4 regions of the Streptomyces sp. NPDC102279 genome follow, and region 3 is predicted to be linked to each of the others. Evidence: riboswitches for the same ligand, from Rfam matches in the RefSeq annotation. Region 3 holds a riboswitch; each other region holds the start of a gene.

Region 1 (3,204 bases), on a different contig from region 3:
CATACGTGCCCCGCAACTGGGCGAGACAGTCGAGAACGGTCCCGAGCAGTGCTTCCCGACGGCCCCCGTGCGGGGTGTCTCCGCCGGACGCGCCGGCCGACCGCGGGTCCGGCGGCCCCCCGAAGAACCCGCGGGCGCTCATCTCGCCCACCGGCTTTCCCATCAGGACGACCTGACTGGTGCGGTCGCTGCCCGGTTTGAGCAGCACGGGGTTCATCAGCGCCGTCGGCTCCACGCGGGCGGCCTGTGCCTGCATGGCCTGCGCCCGTCCGATCTCGGCGCCCTCCCGCGTGACGAACGAGTTCAGGGACATGTTCTGCGCCTTGAACGGCGCGACCTTCACGCCCTGGCGCACCAGCCACCGGCAGATCCCGGCGGTCACGACGCTCTTGCCCGCGTCGGAGGTGGTTCCGGCGATCAGCAGTCCGCCGCTCATGCCGTACGTCCCTTCCTGGTCAGCAGTACGCGTCCGGCCGCACTCACGCCGAGGGCCAGCCAGCCGACGCGACGGGAGAGCCGTACGGCCCGTTCGATGTCGGCGACCCGGACGGGGCGCCCGGTGTCGTTCAGCACGGGCCGGTGCTCGACCCGGCCCCCGTACGAGAGGGTCCCGCCCAGCCGCACGCCGAGCGCGCCGGCGAAGGAGGCCTCCACCGGACCGGCGTTGGGACTCGGATGCCTGCGCGCGTCGGCCCGCCAGGCCCGAGCGGCGCCCCGCGGGTCGGGCCCGGCCACGGTCGCGAGGGCGGCGGTCAGCCGGGCTCCGGGCCAGCCGGCGACGTCGTCGAGCCGTGCTGAAGCCCAGCCGTAGCGGCGGTACTTGGGGGACCGGTGCCCGACCATCGCGTCGAGCGTGTTGACGGCGCGGAAGGCGACCAGTCCGGGCACACCGGCGGCGGCACCCCAGACCAGAGCGCCGACCACCGCGTCGGAGGTGTTCTCGGCGACCGACTCGACGACGGCCCGCGCGACACCGTCGGCGTCCAGCGCCTGCGGGTCGCGCCCGCACAGATGCGGCAGCCGCTCCCGCGCGACGTCGATGTCCCCGGCCGCGAGCGCGCCGCCGATCGCCCGTGCCTCACGGCCGAGTGAGGTCCCCCCGACGACGGCCCAGGTGGCGGCGGCGGTCAGGGCGACGGACGCGGCGCCCGAGGAACGCAGGGAACGGCCGGCGAGCGCGGCGAGGCCGGTGGCACCGCCCACGCACACGGCTGTGTGCAGCGCGCCCCACCCGCGGTGGTCACGCCACAGGGTTCGCTCGACGGCCCCGGCAGCCCGGCCGAACGCGGCGACCGGATGGGCCCGGCGGGGATCGCCGAGCAGCAGGTCGCCGAGGAGGCCGGCGGCGGCACCGTACGCGAAGACGCGATCGGCCCGCACGGGGTCAGCCCGCCGTGGGGTGCGGCAGAACTCTCACGGACGTCAGGACCGGCAACAGGCAGCCGCGCATGGCGATATGTCCTCACTCAGGGTGTCCACGCCCTGGTTCGACGAGACCGGCGGCGAGAGTTCCTGGCTCCCGGGGAGTTTCCTCCCCGATGACAGTGGCGGGACCGCGCCGGATTCGCACCGGCTTCCTCTCATGCCGCCGTACTTGGCTCCGGCAGTCCACCACGGGGTGAGAACGGCCGTCAACTTGCTGTTGACCTGCGGAGGGAGAGTGTGCGAAGCCCCACACAGCACTGGGGTGCGGGACGGAGATCCGTCCCGCACCCCAGGTGAAGTGCTGCCCGAGAACGGCCCGTTCGGGGCCGTTCGTGCCGGGTTACTTGCTCATGATCAGTGAGATGCCGTACGCCACCGCCGCGGCGCAGGCCGCGAAGCAGACGTAGGCGCCGGTGGCCGCCGCGACGGCGGAACCGCCCTGGCCCGACTCCTTCTTGGAGAGTCCGGCGACGCCGAGGGTGAAGAGGCCGACGAGGACGACGGTGGCTCCGAGACTGACCCCGAAGACGGACCCGAGGGCTGACCAGTCGATGTGCATGCTGTTTCTTCCTTCGGTTCTCAGGCCACGCGCGACGGCGCCGACGGGTTCGCCGTGGGCTCGGCGGGTGCGGGGATGGTGGCCGTGAGTTCGTCGGTCACGGTGCCGGCCGGGGGCGGGGTGACGGCGGCGATGGCCGTGGTGACCACGCCGGCGGGCTCCTCGGCGTTCACGTTGGTGTGGTCGATGACCTCGCGGCGCGAGCGGCGCCAGATCGCGAGGCTGGAGGCGACCAGGAAGACGGCGACGAGCGTGGTGCCCCAGGCGCCGAAGCCGGTGACCCACTCGGCGAGCGCGCCGACCAATGCGGCGGCGGGCAGGGTGAGCGCCCAGGCGACGAACATCCGGGTGGCGGTGGACCAGCGGACCACACCGCCCTTGCGGCCGAGGCCCGCACCCATCACGGAGCCGGAGACGGCGTGGGTGGTGGAGAGGGAGAAGCCGATGTGTGCGGAGGCGAGGATGACCGTCGCGGCGCTGGTCTGGGCGGCGAAGCCCTGCTGCGGCTGGAGGTCGGTCAGGCCCTTGCCCATGGTGCGGATGATGCGCCAGCCGCCCCAGTAGGTGCCGAGCGCGATCGCGAGACCGGCGGAGAGGATGACCCAGACCGGCGGGTCGGAGTCGGGGGCGACGGCGCCACCGGCGACCAGCGCCAGGGTGATGATGCCCATCGTCTTCTGCGCGTCGTTGGTGCCGTGGGCCAGCGAGACCAGGCCCGCGGAGGCTATCTGGCCGGCGCGGTACCCCTTCTCGGTGGCCTTGCCACCGGCGTTGCTGCTGAGCTTGTACGACAGCCGGGTGGCCAGCATCGCGGCCAGACCGGCCACGATCGGGGCCGCGACGGCGGGTATGAGCACCTTGCCGACCAGGACGTCCCCGTGCACCGCGCCGGTGCCGGCCGAGGCGATGGTGGCGCCGACCAGGCCACCCATGAGGGCGTGCGAAGAACTGGACGGGAGTCCGATGAGCCACGTCACCAGGTTCCAGAGGATCGCGCCCACCAGGGCGGCGAAGATCACTTCGGGCTGGATGCCGGACTCGTCGACGAGGCCTTTGGAGATCGTGTTGGCGACCTCCACCGAGAGGAAGGCGCCGACAAGGTTCAGCACGGCGGACATGGCCACCGCGACCTTGGGCTTGAGTGCGCCGGTCGAGATGGTGGTGGCCATCGCGTTGGCGGTGTCGTGGAAACCGTTCGTGAAATCGAACACGAGAGCGGT
Region 2 (3,204 bases), on a different contig from region 3:
CGGCGGTCTTCTGGCGGGCGAAGGCGAGCCAGCGCAGGACCTGCGGTTCGATGTCGCGCTCGACGGCGGCGTCCAGCGGCACGTGCAGCAGCGAGCAGGACGCGGACACGTCGACCTGACCGGCCAGACCCAGCAGGGTGCCCAGTGTGGCGAGGGACTTCTCCAGGTCGTTGGCCCAGATGTTGCGGCCGTCGACGACACCGGCGACGAGCCGTTTGCCCTGCAGACCGCCGACGGCCGCGAGCGCGTCCAGGTTGGCGGCGGCCGCGTCGGTGAAGTCGAGGGCGAGTCCGTCCACCGGGGCCTTGGCGAGAACGGGCAGAGCCTCCCCGAGCCGGTCGAAGTACGACGCGACGAGCAGCTTGGGACGGTCGGTGGGAGTGCCGAGGACGCGGTAGGCGCGCTCGGCGGCGTTCAGTTCGGCGTTCGTGCGGTCCTGGACGAGAGCCGGTTCGTCGAGCTGGACCCACTGGGCACCCGCGGCGCGCAGGTCGGCGAGCACCTCGGTGTAGACCGGCAGCAGCCGGTCGAGGAGGGTCAGCGGGTCGAAGTCCGCGGACACACCGGGGGCGGGCTTGGCCAGGAGGAGATAGGTGACGGGGCCGACCAGGACCGGACGGGCCGACAGGCCGAGCGCCAGGGCCTCCTTGAGTTCGGCGACCTGCTTGGAGGAGTCGGCGGTGAAGACGGTGTCCGGGCCCAACTCGGGGACGAGATAGTGGTAGTTCGTGTCGAACCACTTGGTCATCTCCAGCGGCGCCACGTCCTGGGTACCGCGGGCCATGGCGAAGAAGCCGTCGAGGGCGTCGGCGGCGACGGCGTCCCGGTGGCGCTCGGGGACGGCGCCGACCATGACGCTGGTGTCAAGGACGTGGTCGTAGTACGAGAAATCGCCGGTCGGCACGTCGTCGATGCCGGCCTCGGCCAGCTGCCGCCAGGTGGACCTGCGCAGTTCGGCGGCGGTGGCGCGGAGGGCGTCGGCGCTGACGCGGCCCTTCCAGTAGCCCTCGATCGCCTTCTTCAGTTCCCGGTTCGGACCCTGGCGGGGGTAGCCGTACACGGTGGCCCGTGCTGCCGCGGCTGCGGTCTTGGCTGTCACGGAAATCTCCTTCGCGAGATGTCTCCTTGGATCCCGATGGGACACGTGAGCGCGAAGGGTGACGCACCGGGCGGGAGGAGGTGGCGCGCCGGAGCGCGGAGGTCCTGCCAGGTATGTACGCCGACCCGCCCACGAGGTCACCGGGATGTCCGCGCGCGATGGGTCGCGCACGGGCAGCGGGCAGGTCTTCGGACTCGCGGGCACGCCCTCCGGACGGAGGTCACCTACTGGCCGTCGCTTCCCAGACCCGGCCGGGCCCAGTGCGTATGACGGCGGTCGTTCCCGCTCACCGCTGCGGGGCAGTCCCGGATTCTCACCGGGTTCCCTCTTACGACGCATCCCGTCTGGCGGACGGGGCGAACCAGCTGCGGACGTCAGCCTATGCGGACGAGCACCGTGCTGGGGACAACGCCCACATCCCGGACCGTCGTTCGAGAGGTCCGGGCGTGTATCGGCGCACGTCACCCGGCACACGGAGGGCGGCCGACGGCCCGGGTGACACGCGGCCGGATTCCCTCGTCGGGCGCCGGCTTCAGGCGGAGGGGCCGGGGAAGCCCCGGGTGCCGCCGAAGGCGAGCTTCGCGAACCGTTCGCCGATACGCCGGTGGGTCGCGGCGTCCGGGTGGAGCGCGTCGGGCAGCGGCAGCTCGGCGGCGTCCGTCTGCCCGTACAGCTCCCGCCCGTCGAGGTAGTACAGGTTCGGGTCCTCGGCGGCCCGCTGTTCCACGATCCCGGCGAGTTCGGCACGGATGATCGTGAGCGTCAGTTTCCCGCTCGCGCGCTCGGCCGGGTCGCCGGCGGCGCGGAACCGCAGGCGTCCGCTGCTGAGCGCCGCGAGGTCCGGGAGGCTCGGGCCGGGAGTGTCCTCGTGGATGGGGCACAGGATCGGGGAGACGACGAGCAGCGGTGCGGTGGGATGACCTTCGCGGACGGTGTCCAGGAAGCCGTGCACGGCGGGAGTGAAGGCCCGCAGCCGCATCAGGTCGGTGTTGACGACGTTGATGCCCAGCTTGACGCTGATGAGGTCGGCGGGGGTGTCGCGCAGGGTGCGGGCGGTGAACGGGTCCAGCAGAGCGCTGCCGGCCAGTCCCAGGTTGATCAGCTCCACCCCGGCCAGCGAGGCGGCCAGCGCGGGCCAGGTGGTGCTGGGACTCGCCGCGTCGGAGCCCTGACTGATCGAACTGCCGTGGTGCAGCCACACCTTGCGGCCCCGGTCCGGTGCGGGCTCCACGGGGGCGTCGGTGCGCAGGGCCACGAGTTCCGCGCTCTCGTTGTGCGGCAGCCAGATCTCGACGTCCTTCGTCCCGGTGGGCAGATCCGTGAAACGGACGGTGCCGACCGGGCCGGGCGTGGTCGTCGCCGATCCCGTGGTCATGTCGAGGGTGAGGGTGTTGCCGCCGGGAGCGGCCGACCGGCCCAGAAGGTGCCCGTCGACCACGAGGTCGTACAGCCCGTCGGGCCGCGGCGGGGCGCCCACGTAGACCCGCTTGGTCGGCAGGGTGTCCAGCTCGACGGTCGTGGCGCGCGTGCTGAAGACCAGCCGTACGCCCGAGGGCTGGGCCTCCGCCATGGCCAGCTGACCGTCGGCGCACTGGGCACGCGCCCGTGCGGGGAGCCGGTGGGGCAGTACACCGAGGGCGGTGCGCTGCAGCTCGATGGCGCCCCGCACCAGGTCGGCGGTGATGGGTGTGGTGATCCGGGCGTGCTCGCTCTGCATGATGATCTCGGCCTGTCGTTCGGGGAAGGCGTACGGTGCGCAGGCTGCGGGGCGTCGACGGCTGTGGGCCTCGCCGGTACGACCGCGTCGGTCAGGTCGCGGGCCAGTTCCGCAGCAGGGAGTCCAGGGCGTCCAGGACGCGTGACCAGCTCTCCTGCGAGTCCGGGGCACTGTGACTGAACCCGCCGGCCATCTCCAGACTCACATAGCCGTGGAACACGCTGCCCAGCATGCGGACCGCATGGGTCTGGTCGGGTTCCACCAGGTCGTAGCCCCGCAGGATCGCCCGAGTCATCTGGGCGTGCCGGACGCCCGCGCTGGCGGCGGCCGTCTCCGGGTCGAGCCGGAGCTGCGCCGCGGCATAGCGGCCGGGGTGCTCCCGCGCGTA
Region 3 (3,204 bases):
GACAGGGCCCTCACCGCCTGGGAGCACGATCCGTCGGTCGAGACCGTCGTCATCACCGGCGCCGGAGACCGGGGCCTGTGCGCGGGCGGGGACATCCGCGTCGTCCACGACGACGCACGCGACGGGGACGGCACCGCGTCCGCCGCGTTCTGGCGCGACGAGTACCACCTCAACGCCCGCATCGCCCGCTTCCCCAAGCCGTACGTGGCCGTGATGGACGGCATCGTCATGGGCGGCGGCGTCGGCGTCTCCGCGCACGGCAGCGTCCGGATCGTCACCGAGCGCTCGCGGATCGCCATGCCGGAGACCGGTATCGGCTTCGTCCCCGACGTCGGAGGCACCCACCTGCTCGCCCACGCCCCGGGCGAGCTGGGCACCCATCTCGCCCTGACCGGCACGTCGGTCACCGCCGGCGACGCCCTGCTGTGCGGCCTCGCCGACCACTTCGTCCCGTCGGCCGCCCTCCCCGCGTTCCTCGCCGAGCTGGCGGACCGGCCCGTACGGGAGGTCCTGGCCCGTCACACGCGGCAGCCGCCCCACGCCCCGCTGACGGACTGCCGCGAGTGGATCGACACCTGCTACCCGGCCGACACCGTGGAGGAGATCCTCCGGCGGCTGGACGCCTTCGGGGATCCCGCGGCCAAGGAGGCGGCGGAGACACTGCTCAGTCGATCGCCCACCGCGCTGAAAGTCACCCTGGCCTCGCTGCGCCGGGTCCGTCGATCGGGCCCACTGGAAAACGTCCTGAACCAGGAGTACCGCGTCTCGTGCGCGTTCCTGACCGCTCCCGACCTGGTGGAGGGCGTCCGGGCACAGATCATCGACAAGGACCGCGACCCGCGCTGGACCCCGGCCACCCTCGCCGAGGTGACCGACGCGGACGTCGAGCGCTTCTTCGCCCCGCTCGGCGAACGCGAACTCGGGCTCGTGGTAACCGGTATCGCCACGGAGGCGGGCGGAGCGGGCGCGTGACGGCTTCAGCCGAACGCCGGGGCCGGGTGAGCCGTTCACCCACCGCCCCCGCCGACCGGCCACCTGGTGCGAGAGGAAGATCACGCCAGGTGGGGCGGTCTTGGCCATGTACTCGCCACGCGGTACGGTCGGTCAGATATCGATGACGTCAGGACGGAAGCCGGTGGGAAATCCGGCACGGTCGCGCCACTGTGAACGAGACGCTCCAGCACGCTGGACGCCTCGCAAGTCAGACCCGTAGGCGTCATCCAGTGCACCACCGAGATGGGACGCGAACTCCCGAGGAGGTCCTGCCATGGCGCAGACCGTCGCCCAGCCGACAGCCACCACCCCCGTAGTACCCGCCAAGTTGCCGCTGAAGGCGATTGCTCCCTGGGCGGTCTTCTTCGGCATCCTGATGCTGGTCCTGCTCTACTTCGTCGGCGCTGAACAGGGCGCCACCGCCGTCGTCTCGGGCGAGAACGTCCACGAGTGGGTGCACGACGCCCGCCACCTGCTCGGCTTCCCCTGCCACTGACGCGAGGGACAGAGCACACTCATGAACTCCGCAACGGTAAGAAACCTGCTCGTGCGCGGCATGCTCGCCGGCCTCGCGGCCGGCGTGCTCGCGCTGGTGGTCGCCTACTTCCTCGGTGAACCGAGCGTCGACAGCGCCATCGGCTTCGAGGAGGCGCACGCACACGCCCACGAGCACGAGGTCGAACTCGTCTCCCGCAGCCTGCAGTCCACCGCCGGCCTGGCCACCGGTGTCCTGCTCTACGGCATCGCCTTCGGCGGCATCGCCGCGCTCGCCTACTGCTTCGCCCTCGGCCGCGTGGGCCGGTTCGGAGCACGCGCGACCGCTCTCCTGCTGTCGGGCAGCGCACTGCTGGCCGTCTACGTCGTGCCCTTCCTGAAGTACCCGGCCAACCCGCCGTCGGTCGGCGACCCCGACACCATCGGCAAGCGGACGACCCTGTACTTCCTGATGATGGTCCTCAGCGTGCTGCTGGCCGTCGCCGCCACCATCCTCGGCAAACGGCTCGCTCCGAGGACCGGCACCTGGTACGCGACCGTCGTCGCGGTGGCCGCCTTCGCCGTCGTGATCGGCCTGGCCTACGAGTTCCTGCCCGTGATCAACGAGGTCCCCAACGATTTCCCGGCCACCCTGTTGTGGCGGTTCCGGCTCTCGGCCCTGGCCATCCAGACCGCTCTGTGGGGCGGATTCGGCCTGGTCTTCGGTGAGTTGGCCGAGCGCCTGCTGAACCCGAAACCCGCAGCCGTCGGTTCGGGGCGGTCGGTCCCGGCCGCGAGCTGAGACCCCGGCAACGCGAAGGGGCTCCCACACACCCGTGTGTGGGAGCCCCTTCGCGTTGCGCGGGGCTTCGTTCGTCCCTCGCATCCGGTCGACGCGGGGCGATCCTTATCGGTCAAAAGTGGACCACTGGTTCCTATTGAGTGGAATTAGGCATCTTCCCAGGTGAAGGCCGTCAATGCTGGCTAGCGTGTCTCCCTGGCTCGGCCGATGGCTTGTCGGCCCGTGACCCGTACGTGTGCCGTCGGAAGGAGCGGCCGCGAGCCGGGTGGGCCTGCGAGGGACGCCGGGGGCGGCGTCCCGCAACGACCGGCCAGGAGAACGGCGCATTGGAAAGTTCTGGAAGGCGGATCGGTGACCGTCCGCAGGCGCGTTGGGCCGGACCCGCGTCACCCGCGGTGGCTGTTGCTCGAAGAACTGCCGTGGCGGCGGCAGTCGGCGCTCTTGCCGTATCGATTCTGGGACTTGCCGGCTGGATGTTCGAGGTGGGGGCCTTCAAGAGCTTCGTCTCACAACAGGCGGTCATGAAACCCAACAGCGCGGTGTCCCTGCTGCTGCTGTCCCTCGGCCTCCTCGGACTGGCTCACCCACACCCGGGACGCCGGGTGCGCGCCGCCGTCGGAGTCTGCGCCGCGACGGCCGCCGCCGTCGCGGGAACGACGCTTCTGGAATACGGCCTGAACCTCGATCTCGGGGTCGACCAACTACTGTTCCTCGACCGGGGCGGTGCGCCCGTCGTGGTGCCCCCCGGGCGGATGGCCCTCAACACCGCTGTGGGGATCGCCCTGGAGTCGCTGGCTCAGCTGGTTCTCCTCACGAGCCGTCGTCGGGCGTCCGGCATCGCGCAGGTCGTCTCGCTCGTGGTGGCGCTCGTCGGCCTGCTGCGCCTCTACGGTTTCGTCAACGAGGTGTCCGAGCTGGAGCGCTTCGGCCAGTAC
Region 4 (3,204 bases), on a different contig from region 3:
GCCTGTCGCTGGCCGTGGCCGTCACCGGCATCCTCGCGACCATGCCGTACATCGCGCTCCAACTGGTCGGCATCCAGGCCGTCCTCGACGTGATGGGCGTGGGCGGCGGCGAGAACACCAACTGGTTCGTCAAGGACCTGCCGCTTCTCATCGCCTTCGGCGTGCTGGCCGCGTACACCTACTCCTCGGGTCTGCGGGCCCCCGCGCTGATCGCGTTCGTGAAGGACACCCTGATCTACATCGTGATCGCGGTGGCCATCATCTACATCCCGATCAAGCTCGGCGGCTTCGACGAGATCTTCAAGGCGGCGGGCGAGAAGTACACGGCGGCCGGGGCCGGCGGGGTCGTTCCGCCCGCGGCGGGCCAGTGGACCTACGCCACGCTCGCGTTGGGCTCTGCTCTGGCGCTGTTCATGTATCCGCACTCCATCACCGCGACGCTGTCCAGCCGCAGCCGCGAGGTGATCCGCCGCAACACGACCATCCTCCCCCTCTACTCGCTGATGCTGGGCCTGCTCGCCCTGCTCGGGTTCATGGCCATCGCGGCCGGCGTGAAGGTGCAGAACGGCCAGCTCGCCATCCCCCAGCTCTTCGAGACCATGTTCCCCGACTGGTTCGCGGGCGTGGCCTTCGCCGCCATCGGCATCGGGGCGCTCGTCCCGGCGGCCATCATGTCGATCGCAGCGGCGAACCTCTTCACCCGCAACATCTACAAGGACTTCATCAAGCCGGACGCGACACCGAAGGAGGAGACCCGGGTCTCCAAGATCGTCTCGCTGCTGGTGAAGGTGGGCGCGCTGGTCTTCGTCCTGACGATGGACAAGACCGTCGCGATCAACTTCCAGCTGCTGGGCGGCATCTGGATCCTGCAGACCTTCCCCGCGCTGGTCGGCGGCCTGTTCACACGCTGGTTCCACCGCTGGGCGCTGCTGGGCGGCTGGGCGGTCGGCATGGTCTACGGGACGCTCGCCGCGTACGGGGTGGCCTCGCCGACGCAGAAGCACTTCGGCGGCAGTTCGAAGGAGATCCCCGGCATCGGGGAGATCGGCTACATCGGCCTCACGGCGTTCGTCATGAACGTGGTCGTCTCCGTCGTCCTCACCTTCGTCCTGCGGGCGCTCAAGGCGCCGGACGGCATCGACGAGACGTCTCCCGAGGACTACACGGTCGACGCGGGCGAGCCCGGCGTGACGACGAAGCTTCCGCCGGCCACGGCGGGCGCGAGCCACTAGGACACGCCACCCCGGGAACGGGGCGGGCAAGCGACGCACTGGCACGGGCCGCCGGAGAGGACATCCGGCGGCCCGTCGCCGTGTCCGTCCGGCGCAACCGCCCGCGTGGGCTCGGGAAGCCGGCCGACGCCCCCCGGGCGCACGGCCGTCGAGGACGACGGCGTGGGCGGCGGCGCGGACGGCGTGATCCGGAGCCCGACGACATCCGGCCGCTCACCTACGAGTTGACCCTCCGGCACGCTCCGTAGCGCTCTCCGGCACCGACACGACACAACATGTGGTGGTGCTCCCTGAGCCCGGCACAAGATGTATGCTCATGCTCGCTGTCGTCGCAGGGGAATCCGGTGCGAATCCGGAACTGTCCCGCAACGGTGTACTTGTGCGTGTTCGTGTATTGGACGTGCCCGCACAGGTCTCAGTCCGAGGACCTGCGGACAGCGCGCCCCGGCCACCCGGCCCGGGTGCCGACGACGTCCGGGCCTCGCGGAATGGGCCGGTGGACGCGGTGCGCTGGCTGCCCAGAAGCGCTTCCGTGTGCCCCCGTGCTCCCCGACAGGCCCCGTGCCGAGCGAGGGAGAGCCCCACGTGACCATCGCGCCAGCAGATCCGGCTTCAATCACCGCGCACCAGGCCCCGGTGGAGACCGACGGTCCCGGAGCCGCGCTGCTGCGGACCCTGACCGACCTCACCGCCGACCTCACCGACGCCGACCCCGGCAGGGTCGCCGCCGCGGCACTGCGTGGCCGGTCCGCCCGCGCCGACGAGGCCGAGCTGCGCGAACTGGCCACCGAGGCGGCCGCCGGTCTCATCTCCGAGGACCCGGTCTACTCCCGGCTCGCCGCGCGTCTGCTCACCATCAGCATCGCCGCGGAGGCCGCGTCCCAGGGCGTCACGACCTTCTCCGAGTCCGTCGCCGTCGGCCACCGTGAGGGCCTGGTCGCCGACCGCACCGCCGAGTTCGTCCGGCTGCACACCGCACGGCTCGACGCGCTGATCGACACGGAAGGCGACGACCGCTTCGGCTACTTCGGCCTGCGGACGCTGCACAGCCGTTACCTGCTCCGCCACCCCATCACCCGCAAGGTCGTCGAGACGCCCCAGCACTTCATGCTGCGGGTCGCCTCCGGTCTCGCCGAGGGCGACACGGCCCACGCCGTCGACGAAGTCTCCGCGCTCTACAGGCTCATGAGCCGGCTCGACTACCTCCCGTCCTCCCCCACGCTCTTCAACTCCGGTACGCGGCACCCCCAGATGTCGTCCTGCTACCTCCTCGACTCCCCGCTGGACGAGCTGGACTCCATCTACGACCGCTACCACCAGGTGGCACGGCTGTCGAAGCACGCCGGCGGCATCGGCCTGTCGTACTCCCGCATCCGGTCGCGCGGTTCGCTGATCCGCGGCACCAACGGGCACTCCAACGGCATCGTCCCGTTCCTCAAGACCCTCGACGCCTCGGTCGCCGCGGTGAACCAGGGCGGCCGGCGCAAGGGCGCGGCCGCGGTGTACCTGGAGACCTGGCACTCCGACATCGAGGAGTTCCTGGAGCTGCGCGACAACACCGGTGAGGACGCCCGGCGTACGCACAACCTGAACCTCGCCCACTGGATCCCGGACGAGTTCATGCGCCGGGTGAACGAGGACGGCGTCTGGTCGCTCTTCTCCCCCTCGGACGTGCCCGAGCTGGTCGACCTGTGGGGCGACGCGTTCGACGCCGCCTACCGCAAGGCCGAGGAGGCGGGCCTCGCGAAGAAGACCATCGCGGCCCGTGACCTGTACGGCCGCATGATGCGCACCCTCGCGCAGACCGGCAACGGCTGGATGACCTTCAAGGACGCCGCCAACCGCACCGCCAACCAGACGGCGGAGCCCGGCCACACCGTCCACTCCTCCAACCTCTGCACCGAGATCCTGGAGGTCACGGACGACGGGGAGACCGCGGTCTGCAACCTGGGCTCGGTCAACCTCGGCGCGT

The links. Region 3 has a riboswitch for cobalamin ahead of ACIRQH_RS02565 (CbtB-domain containing protein). Riboswitches for the same ligand answer to the same signal wherever they lie in the genome.
Region 1: another riboswitch for cobalamin. It lies ahead of ACIRQH_RS38330 (cobalamin biosynthesis protein); the one in region 3 lies ahead of ACIRQH_RS02565 (CbtB-domain containing protein).
Region 2: another riboswitch for cobalamin. It lies ahead of metE (5-methyltetrahydropteroyltriglutamate--homocysteine S-methyltransferase); the one in region 3 lies ahead of ACIRQH_RS02565 (CbtB-domain containing protein).
Region 4: another riboswitch for cobalamin. It lies ahead of ACIRQH_RS25620 (ribonucleoside-diphosphate reductase subunit alpha); the one in region 3 lies ahead of ACIRQH_RS02565 (CbtB-domain containing protein).

Annotation. Positions count from the first base shown of each region.
Region 1 is NZ_JBIWLU010000021.1:3,421-6,624, reverse strand. It holds gene ACIRQH_RS38335 (cobyric acid synthase) at 1-436, opposite strand, end outside; gene ACIRQH_RS38330 (cobalamin biosynthesis protein) at 433-1,380, opposite strand; cobalamin riboswitch at 1,484-1,628, opposite strand; gene ACIRQH_RS38325 (hypothetical protein) at 1,766-1,984, opposite strand; gene ACIRQH_RS38320 (inorganic phosphate transporter) at 2,005-3,204, opposite strand, start outside.
Region 2 is NZ_JBIWLU010000004.1:28,523-31,726, forward strand. It holds gene metE (5-methyltetrahydropteroyltriglutamate--homocysteine S-methyltransferase) at 1-1,099, opposite strand, end outside; cobalamin riboswitch at 1,261-1,480, opposite strand; gene ACIRQH_RS09950 (GDSL-type esterase/lipase family protein) at 1,632-2,816, opposite strand; gene ACIRQH_RS09955 (TetR/AcrR family transcriptional regulator) at 2,908-3,204, opposite strand, start outside.
Region 3 is NZ_JBIWLU010000001.1:611,714-614,917, reverse strand. It holds gene ACIRQH_RS02570 (enoyl-CoA hydratase/isomerase family protein) at 1-972, shown strand, start outside; cobalamin riboswitch at 1,081-1,227, shown strand; gene ACIRQH_RS02565 (CbtB-domain containing protein) at 1,268-1,489, shown strand; gene ACIRQH_RS02560 (CbtA family protein) at 1,511-2,269, shown strand; gene ACIRQH_RS02555 (PAS domain S-box protein) at 2,791-3,204, shown strand, end outside.
Region 4 is NZ_JBIWLU010000010.1:82,313-85,516, reverse strand. It holds gene mctP (monocarboxylate uptake permease MctP) at 1-1,232, shown strand, start outside; cobalamin riboswitch at 1,536-1,683, shown strand; gene ACIRQH_RS25620 (ribonucleoside-diphosphate reductase subunit alpha) at 1,818-3,204, shown strand, end outside.